One region of the Desulforamulus ruminis DSM 2154 genome, then DNA from elsewhere that is predicted to be linked to it. Evidence: riboswitches for the same ligand, from Rfam matches in the RefSeq annotation. Region 1 holds a riboswitch; each other region holds the start of a gene.

Region 1 (3,276 bases):
TACGCTTCCGGCATCAATATAAATCGCCCTCTTGATCCTGCGTCCACCCGAGGCCTGCATCCCCCGCCAGTTTTTAAAAGCATCGGACACCAGGGCGTAAGCCGGGATAAAGGTAATGGTTTTATCGAAATTTTCCACCTTGACGGTATTTAGGGACAAGTCGATCACGATTCCATCCGCCGCATATTTCGGCATCTCAATCCAGTCGCCGATGCGTATCATATCATTTGAGGTCATCTGTATCCCCGCCACAAAGCCAAGGATTGAATCCTTGAAAACCAGGGTGGTAACGGCGGTCATGGCACCGATGCCACCCAGCAGCACCAGCGGACTTTCACCAATCAGACCGGCAATGATTACAATGAAGCCGATAATAAACACAGCCACCTTAATAATCTGCAGAAGCCCACGCATGGGCCTCACTTTAGAAATTTCGTAGGTTCTGTATATCTCATCGACAGCATTGATCAGCGCGTCTGCCACGCCCATCATGACGGCAACCGTATACACCAGCACGCCACGCATGATCAGTTCCTCGTACTTTGGAAAAGTACCCGCAAAGAGAGCGATAATAATGGGCGTCACAAGATGAGAAAGGCGTTGGAAAACCCTTTTTTCAAGTAAAATATCATCCCAGCTCGGCCTGCTCTTTTTGGCATAACTGGTGACAATTTTTAAGAGAATTTCCTTGGCAATAAGCCTTGATAACACGCAAATAATCCCTATGACCAGCAAAATTACGGCATTGGCGGCAAAATCGGCCATAGCGCCCTGACTTCCAAAGCGCTCTAGAAAGGCGATGATTTTAGTATACATGTCAGCACCTCCTTCTTTTCCCGCGTATTACATTCCAACTTATTTTAATGGAATGCCTCTCTGCTATCAAGCAAATGGGGTGACTTTTCTTTATGATTTTTTAATCTTTCATATGGAATAAAATTAATTGGTTAGTCCAATAACTTTTATAATTCCATAAGACCATAAGCTGAAAAGTAACAACTACTATAGGTTACGCACTTATATTCCTCTTTGGTCCTGTAGACAATAATTGTGCTGGGACTCCTTTAGTTCGCAGGCCATTATCTTAATAATCATGGGATAGCAAGAAAGTTATAAGTTTCTCTTAAATCCCCAACGCTTGAATAACCTTCTTTAAAATCCTGGCGGAATTCCTTAGCCCCTCCTCCTCTTCCACGGACATGGCAGGGGAATCACTTCGCTTCTTCCTCTCCCATTTATAATACAGGACATGCTTAAACAACACCCTTCTATATCATAAAGATGATCAACCAGTCCCGAAACCGTCAAGATAGAATTCTCATCCCTGATCACAGCTTCGCAGATGCGTTTCAGGACAAAGGCAATGGCAGGTTTTTGATTGCTGCCTGCCGTAAATATGATGATATGGGCATCCCGGCAGTCTTCAAAATCTCCGGCTATTACACCGGCAGGTTTCGTGAACACAGCGGCATCCCCCAGGTTCAGCGCCTCTCCCTTAGCCTTATCCTTATCGACATCAACCAAAACCAAATCACTGGCCAGCCCACTGGACATAATGGCAAAGGCCACCGACGCTCCAACCTGACCTGCCCCGATAATGGCTATTTTTACTCCCGTCTGGCTTTCCAAAAAAACACCCCCAGAGCTAAATGCAAAAATATTATTTCCCAATAAATCAATGCTATGTGAACAATTACCAAATATTGAGGGTGGACACATTTATGGAAAACCAGTAAAATAATTCATAACTTTACAAAAGAGGCCGAATCTCCGCGAAAACCGGAGTACGGGGGACAAATTTTACGGGGTGAATCCGCTGCCTTTTTACGGAGGTGTCTACAGGTGCGGTAGGGTGCCCTTCAACCCGAACCCGACAGCTAACCTCGAAGGCCAAAGGAGGGAAAAGGTTCCAATGAATTTTTTCGTCCGTTTTAAACGGATCTTTGTATCTGTCTGCGTTTTGGGAGTGCTCATTCCTGCAGCCATTGCTTATGCTGCCACTTATACGGTTGTTCCCAGTGACTCCCTGTCCGCCATCAGCCAGAAGCTGAACGTCAGTGTCGAGCAAATTAAGACCGCCAACGGACTTACCGGCGATTTTCTGGAAATTGGCCAAATATTGACCATTCCGGACCATCCGGCTGCCGGTTCTGCTGCTCCCGCCAATACCACCTATACCGTTAAACCGGGGGACAGTCTTCATGTCATCGCCCAAAAATATAACATTCGTCCCGAGGCCTTAATTCTAACCAATAGCCTCACGGGTAATTTAATCTACCCCGGACAGCAGTTAATCGTTCCCGTCGCCACTTCCCGCAGCGCCGGACCGGTGGCGGTAGAGGTGAGCAGGAGCGCCAAACGGCCGGTAATACCCTATACGGAAGAAGAACTGGACCTGCTGGCCCGTCTGGTTACTGCCGAAGCAGGCGGGGAACCGGTGGAGGCTCAAGTGGGAGTAGCTGCCGTGGTGATTAACCGGGTGCAGAGCAGTTCTTTCCCTAATACCATCTCAGAAGTCATTTATGCCCGTAATCAGTTTGGCCCGGTACAAAATGGTTGGATTAAACGCCCTGCCACATCCACTGCCCTGGAGGCCACTGAGAAAGCCCTGTACGGTGAAGATCCAACCAATGGCGCGTTGTACTTCTTTGATACTTCAACAAAAAATTCTTATTTACGTTCTCTCCCGGTACTGGCCAATTATGGTCATATGATTTATGCCAATACGAAATAGTTAGTGAATTAAAAACGGCACCCCACCAGGTGCCGTTTTATGTTACTTTTAAATTTAATTGAACTACCACAGGCAGGTGGTCTGAAGCATAGGACTGTAAAGTATTGGCTGAAACGACCTGCCAATGATGCGACACAAAAATAAAATCCAATTGTTCTTCCGGCTGCCAGGCCGGAAAAGTGCTAAATCCACCCGTAACCTCCGTGGCCTCCCTTAGGACGTTGGATAACGCGGCAAACTCCGGAGTATCCCGCCCGTCATTTAAATCACCCACCAGAATGGAAGGTTTCTCCGTGGTGGAAATGACTTGCAAAATTTCTTGTACTTGATCCATTCGTTCTTGTCGGTTTAATCCCAGGTGAGTGCAAAAAAAGGAGATCAATTCCTTACCCAACTTGATCTCAGTTTCCAATATCCCCCTTTGTTCACCCTGACTGGGTAATAAATGTCTTTTTACCCCGGTAATGGGCCAGAAGCTCAAGACTGCGTTACCATACTGGGACCAGGGACCCCATTTAAGATTTGGACCATAGGCCCAGTTC
Region 2 (3,276 bases), 620 kb from region 1:
TCCTGAAGAAATAATGATTTTCCCCGACGGATGCAGGGGTAGGCCGATAGAAAATAGCCTTTCGAATCGGGATAGTAAGCCTCAATAACGCCTTCCAGTACAAAGCCATTTTCCTGAAAGCTTTTTAAGTCTTCTTCCCGGGCAGGAAGAATAATTTTCTCCAAGCTTTCTTCTTTAGCCCACCGGGTTAGATATTGGCTAAAAAGTAAAGGATCTTTGACTCGATAGTCCTGGATCCAGATTCGGAGGTTTTCTTTATCCACTAGGGCGTCTACGGAAAATTCGTCTTTATGTCTGGAGACCGGTTCCATGATTATCTGCTCCCTCCAACGGTAATTATTTCATCGTCCGGCTTTAGGGTGATCGCTCCACTCTGCATTAAGCCGGCAACTCCCAGCTTGGCGGACGAATATTTCTCTTCCTCCTGGCCGGGTTCGGTATACAGATAGATATTGCCCTCAAAATTTCTCAGAACGATTTTTCCTTTACCCTGGGACAGCAGGTAATTAGGGCCAAGGGGAATTTTTCCGCCGCCGCCCGGCGCATCAATTACATAGGTTGGAATGGACAGACCGGAGGTATGGCCACGCAGGGATTCAATAATTTCTATGCCGGCACTGACCGGGGTCCGGAAGTGTCCAATCCCCTCCGAAAGGTCACACTGGTAGAGATAATAAGGCCGGACGCGGATCTTTAGTAAATTCTGCACCAATCTCTTCATGATGTCCGGACGGTCGTTAATACCCCGGAGTAGAACAGACTGGTTATTAACGGGGATACCGGCTTTGGCCAAACGGGCCACAGCCTCGGTAGCCTCGGGAGTAATTTCCGACGGATGATTAAAGTGAGTGTTAACCCAAACCGGATGATATTTTTCCAGCATTGAGCACAGTTCCGGGGTGATTCGCTGGGGAAGCACCACCGGGGTTCGGGTGCCCAGACGGATAATTTCCACATGTTTAATGGAGCGAAGTTTCTATGGAGCGAAGTTTCTTTAGAATGTACTCCAATTGCTTATCGGTAAGTGTGAAAGGGTCGCCGCCGGAAATAACCACATCCCGAATGGCGGGCTTATTGCGAATATAGTTGAAGGCTCGGTCCAATTGGTCTTTGGGCAGTGATTGATCATGCTGACCGGCCATCCTCCGGCGGGTGCAGTGACGGCAGTACATAGAACAACAGTCCGTAACTAATAGCAAAACTCTATCGGGATAGCGGTGTGTTAAACCGGGAACAGGCGAATCCACGTCTTCGTGCAAAGGGTCCCTCATGTCACCTCTGGTATAGACCAGTTCCTTGGGATTCGGAATAGACTGCAAAGCAATAGGACAGTATCGTTCCGTAGGGTTAATCAGACTCAGATAGTAAGGAGTAATGGCCATCCTGAATTTTTTTAGACAGACTGTGATTCCCTCCATTTGCTCCTTGGAGAGGCGAATAAACCGGGATAATTTTTGGGCATCTGTTATGCGATTGCTGATCTGCCAGCGCCAGTCGTTCCACTGTTCTTCCGTAACATTCCATTTCTCTAAAATCTCGGGTTTTTCCCTCACAAAATTCCCCCTTGTATAAATTGTTGAATAAAAATGGGTTTATCGAATGACTTTGAACCGGAAATAAGGGTTGCCCCGGCAACATATCGTAAGAAATAAAAAATCCCCGGAAATATTATCCAGGGGAGAAGGGCATAAAAATGTATAACAAAATAGCCAAAAATCCGGCTGTATTGCTTAACTTTTCTACGCCTACGAAGTTAGCTGACGGGTTCGGATTGAAAAGTATAACCCTAACAGTGTGAGCACACTGTATTAACCCCAATTGATTGGTTCCCCCGCTCTCTCAAAAAGAGAGATTAAGCGAAAGCCATATTCATTTTATAGTTTATTTTATCATCAATTGCCTGAATTATTATAACCTTATAAAAGATGTTAATAGGGCGTTTCATGGGATAAGAAGGGATATGGCACGGTGAAGGCGACAAATGCTAAAAAATATTTGCCAATACGCCGGCTAATGGGAAATACAATCCCATGGATTCTATTTCTTACCTTTATTCACATAAAAAGCCCTGCCAGGGCAGGACTTTTTATGATGCGGTATCTTTTATGAAGCCTGTACGGCCCTTCTGATTTCCTCTAAACCCAGTCGCTCTACAAACTTGAACATTCGTTCACCGGTTTTGGCGTTTTCCTTATAAAAATTAATTAGCCTTTGGGAAAGGGCAACCACTTCATCCATGGTTAGGTCCTCTGCCAGCAATTGCCCGATATGAGGAACCGAACCGGAGTTGCCGCCGATCACCACACTGAAACCCTTGGGTTTGCCAAAGGCGCCCAGGTCCCTCATCCAGGCTTCGGCACAGTTTAGGGGACAGCCGGAGATTCCTATTTTAAACTTGTTAGGCAAAATCATCCCGCTAAAATTCCGGTCCAACAGGGTGGCCAGAGCCAGAGAATCCTGCTTTCCGTATTTACAGAAACTGATTCCGGGACAAGCTTGGACACTTCGTACACAGAGTCCGGTGGCAGGAGCCGGGTCCATACCCAAATCAGTCCAGAGATTGTCTACATCTTCACCCTTGATTCCCACCAGAGCAATCCGTTGGGAAGCGGTCAGCTTGACCACGGGAATTTGGTATTTCTCCACCACATCGGCTAATTTCCTGAGGATTTCTGCATTCAGCAGGCCCGCCGTGGTTTTCGGCACGATAGCGTAGGTTCCGTCGCGCTGTAAAATGGCTCCTTTGGGGGAGTGGGTCATCGTATATTCCTCCTGAAGAAGTAGTAAATTTACATTTATTCGACAGGCTCCATTTTTGTCCCTGCCCTAATCCATAAAGTCCGAAGAAAAAGAAAATTTGCACTGCCGGATGCAGAGTGAAACGATGGATGCAGGGGTGATACGGTTGTACTTTTCCAATTAAATCTGGTAGAATTGCTTTTGACTAAAAGTAATTCCATGAGACTCAAGGGAGGAAGCGAACCTTGATACTGGCCATAGATATCGGCAATACCAACATTGTTTTTGGCGTCTTTAACGATAAAATCCTGGCGGCCAACTGGCGCCTGTCTACCGATCGCAACCGCACCGCCGATGAATACGGAGTCCTGTTGAAAGAGCTCTTTGGCTTGTCCGGACTGAATATGAAGGCGGTGACCGGAGTGGTGATTTCTTCCGTGGTACCCCCGGTAAACAGCCTGATTGAATCCATGATCGAAAAGTTTTTTAACCTGAATCCTGTTTTAGTGGGACCGGGAATTAAAACAGGAATTTCCA
Region 3 (3,276 bases), 800 kb from region 1:
ACACATACCGGAATATTTGTCCGATCATAAAAAATGCCGTCAAGTAACAAACCCCCATGCCCACCCGGGTATCCAAAGAAGAATCTTTGTTTCCCAACCAGGTGAGAACTTCATCGGTAAAATCAAAATTGGAGGAGGATTCCAAAGGGAGGACGGTTCCCGGAGGGATAAAACCCCCATTGAATTCAACACTTTTAATCATGTTTAACACCACCGAACATTTGTTTTGTTGTGATTTTATACCAAACATTCGTTCTTGTCAATCATAAATTTGCTTCGGAAAAAAATTTTATCTGCTGAACCAGCGCAAAATAAAAGGGCTGCGCAAAAAGAACACAGAATCGTTCCTTTTACGCAGCTCATTATTTTATAAAAGATAAATTGGGGACGCTTTCTGGTTTACCGCAGTCTTATAAGCTAACCGCTGACGGAATAGGGAATAACTCGTTTTTCCCAGGTACGGATCGTTACATGATCATTTTTATTTTCTAGAATATACTGGGGTAGGATCGGCGTTTTTCCATAACCATTGGGGGCGTTGATAATGTAAGTGGGTACCGCCAGACCGGAGGTAAACCCTCTCAATTGTTCCATAATGTTAATACCGTCTTGCACCCCGGTGATAAAATGCCGGGTACCCTTCACCGCTTTCGCATGAAAAATGTAATAGGGTTTCACCCGAATGCGCAAGAGGCTGTGGTTTAACCGCTTCATGACATGGGGATCATTGTTGATGTCTTTCAACAAAACCGCCTGGTTACCCAGCACAACTCCGGCCTTTATCAGCATATCGCACGCTTTCTTGGCCTCAGGAGTCACTTCCAGGGGATGATTAAACTGAGTATTCATGTAAATGGGCGGGTGCTTCTCCAGCACGGAGCATAGCTGGGAAGTAACCCTTTGGGGCATGGTCACCGGTATCCGGCTGCCAATCCGTTTGATTTCAACATGGGGGATATTGTCAAGCTCGGTTAACAGCCAGTCCAACTGCTTGTTGGATAGGAGCAACGCATCTCCCCCGGTTATTAAAACGTCCCTGATTTCGGGATTTTCTCTGATGTACCGCAGGGAAGCCTCCAGCACTTGCCTGGGCTTATGAACATCAATATCTCCGATGTTCCTGCGTCTCTGGCAATGACGGCAATACATGGCGCACTGATTGGTTACGTTGATAATTAAGCGGTCCGGGTAACGACGGGTAATACCGGCCGCAGGAGAAGTAAACTCCTCTCCCATGGGATCTTCCTTGCCGTAGCGGTCAAGAATCTCCAGGCCGCTGGGGATAGCCTGGCGCCAAACCGGGCCTTCTTTTCCGCCGGCAATGGCAAGGGCTAAATAATAGGGCGAAACAGCCCAGCGGAACTGACGGCCTACCTTTTCGATATCGTTAAATTCGTCGGATTCCAGGCGAACCAACCGGCTTAAAATTCTGACATCTCTAATCCGGTTGGCCATCTGCCAGCGCCAGTCATTCCACTGTTCCTCAGTGGCATTAAAATACTCCAGCAACTCACTTTTTGCCTTGGTGTATTCTCCTTGGATTTCAAACCCGTCCGGTATACTTTTTTTCTGCTCCAGGTATTCTGTAATTTGATCCTTTAATTCTGCCGCCCTTCTAAGGGCAATGTCCCTTTTCTCCCATTCTAACTGCTGTTCGTCCTGCCACATCTTTACAGACATACTATCCCATCCTTTCCTTCATGCTTACGAAGTTAGCTGACGGGTTCGGGTCGAAAGGAAACCCTACCTATTAACATAGGATTCACCCCGGAATTGGTTCCTCCGCTTCCGATCACGGAATTAAGCATATTTTTCCAGGCAACGTCATGTTTTTATAAAGTTGCCACAACTCATTATATCATGCAAGTTGTTTTGAATTCAACATAAAAAAGATGCCTTAGCACCTTTTTTATAAATCATATTCTAATGTTTATTAAACTCTTACTAATCCTTTTTTACAGGAGGCGCTTAAAGTTCCAAAGATGGTAATAATATCGCCGCCTTCAATCACATTTTTTGAAGTAGGATTAACAATTTCGCCCACATCTTTTCTTTGAATAGTCAAAACACGGCTCTGATCGCACAGTTCCAATTGGGAAAGATATTTTCCCACCAGCGGGGATTCGGGTAATACTTTCCACTCTTCAATTTTGTTAAATCTTGATTCCACCTGAAGGGTATGCTCCATTAATTCCTCGATCAACTTGGATATTTCTTCATTTAATTGATCCCGTTTCTTGACCAAATCATACAACTGTTCATGCAAACCCTGGAGCACCCGTCTTTGACCAAAGTCCTCCAAATATTTCTGCGCCGCGTCAAGGGACTTAACAGCCACTCCCACCCCTGGTGTAACTTGAACAATTCCTGCTTCCTGCAACAAAATCAAAGCCCGGCGAATGGTCTCCGGCGAAACATTATACTTCCCCGCCAAAGTTGACCGGCCAAATATCTTTTGGCCCTCTTGATATTCTCCCCTTACGATCCTGTCCGCAATGTCCGCGGCAATGTTCATGTACTTGGCTAAATGAACCTCTCCACTCTGCAAGATAAAAACCTCCGAAAAATTTTTGTCTGCGTTTATATTATAACTTCATTCCTATTATAACTTCATTCCGAAAAATTCATAGGGGTTAACAAAAAAAACAGCCTGTTCTCAACTTAACAGGCTGTTTTTGGCCATTAAAAGTATAAATCTCTGGCCCCTTGCTCAATTTGTTTTAACCGGTCTTCAGTAATCCTGCGAATTTCCGGACTTTTAATTTCTTCCAGATGACGGCGGATGGTCTCATCTCCCAGTTCCCTGGTTTCCGGAGAGGCATAGTCCAACAGGTATTCTTTAAAGGTGAGAATGGCGTTGGGCTGGCATACGTTTTGAATTTCCCCGTTTTTAGCCAGTGCCATAAAGCGGTCCCCGGTGCGGCCTTTACGGTAACAGGCGGTACAGTAGCTGGGCAGCCAGCCGGACTGACAAACCGAGTTCAGAACTTCATCCGGGCTGCGGTGATCATCCACGGCAAACTGCGGCGGTGTATCGTCACAACAGCAGTCGGTTTTTCCATCGGCCAAACAGGCCAGACGCTCGGCCTCTTTTTTATATCCTCCCACCCCGGTACAGGAACCGGCGGAAATCTGAGAGATGCCGTAATTGAGCAGCATATCCCGGTATTGGGGACTTTCCCGGGTGGAAATAATCATGCCCGTATAGGGAACCGCCAAACGGAGAATGGCAACCAGTTTCATAAACTGTTCGTCATTTACCAAATAAGGATAACT

The links. Region 1 has a riboswitch for cyclic di-AMP ahead of DESRU_RS04275 (LysM peptidoglycan-binding domain-containing protein). Riboswitches for the same ligand answer to the same signal wherever they lie in the genome.
Region 2: it holds a riboswitch for cyclic di-AMP, as region 1 does, so the genes downstream of both, kamA (lysine 2,3-aminomutase) here and DESRU_RS04275 (LysM peptidoglycan-binding domain-containing protein) in region 1, are expected to answer to the same signal.
Region 3: it holds a riboswitch for cyclic di-AMP, as region 1 does, so the genes downstream of both, eam (glutamate 2,3-aminomutase) here and DESRU_RS04275 (LysM peptidoglycan-binding domain-containing protein) in region 1, are expected to answer to the same signal.

What each region holds. Positions count from the first base shown of each region.
Region 1 is NC_015589.1:865,278-868,553, reverse strand. Features, by position in the region: gene DESRU_RS04285 (mechanosensitive ion channel family protein) at 1-816, opposite strand, end outside; gene DESRU_RS04280 (lactate/malate family dehydrogenase) at 1,174-1,629, opposite strand; cyclic di-AMP (ydaO/yuaA leader) riboswitch at 1,751-1,906, shown strand; gene DESRU_RS04275 (LysM peptidoglycan-binding domain-containing protein) at 1,913-2,734, shown strand; gene DESRU_RS04270 (endonuclease/exonuclease/phosphatase family protein) at 2,772-3,276, opposite strand, start outside.
Region 2 is NC_015589.1:243,283-246,558, forward strand. Features, by position in the region: gene ablB (putative beta-lysine N-acetyltransferase) at 1-311, opposite strand, end outside; partial or broken gene kamA (lysine 2,3-aminomutase) at 314-1,553, opposite strand; cyclic di-AMP (ydaO/yuaA leader) riboswitch at 1,728-1,869, opposite strand; gene DESRU_RS01275 (nitrite/sulfite reductase domain-containing protein) at 2,104-2,760, opposite strand; gene DESRU_RS01280 (type III pantothenate kinase) at 2,985-3,276, shown strand, end outside.
Region 3 is NC_015589.1:1,663,768-1,667,043, reverse strand. Features, by position in the region: gene DESRU_RS08335 (hypothetical protein) at 1-250, opposite strand, end outside; gene eam (glutamate 2,3-aminomutase) at 418-1,680, opposite strand; cyclic di-AMP (ydaO/yuaA leader) riboswitch at 1,687-1,817, opposite strand; gene DESRU_RS08325 (winged helix-turn-helix domain-containing protein) at 1,934-2,548, opposite strand; gene hydG ([FeFe] hydrogenase H-cluster radical SAM maturase HydG) at 2,683-3,276, opposite strand, start outside.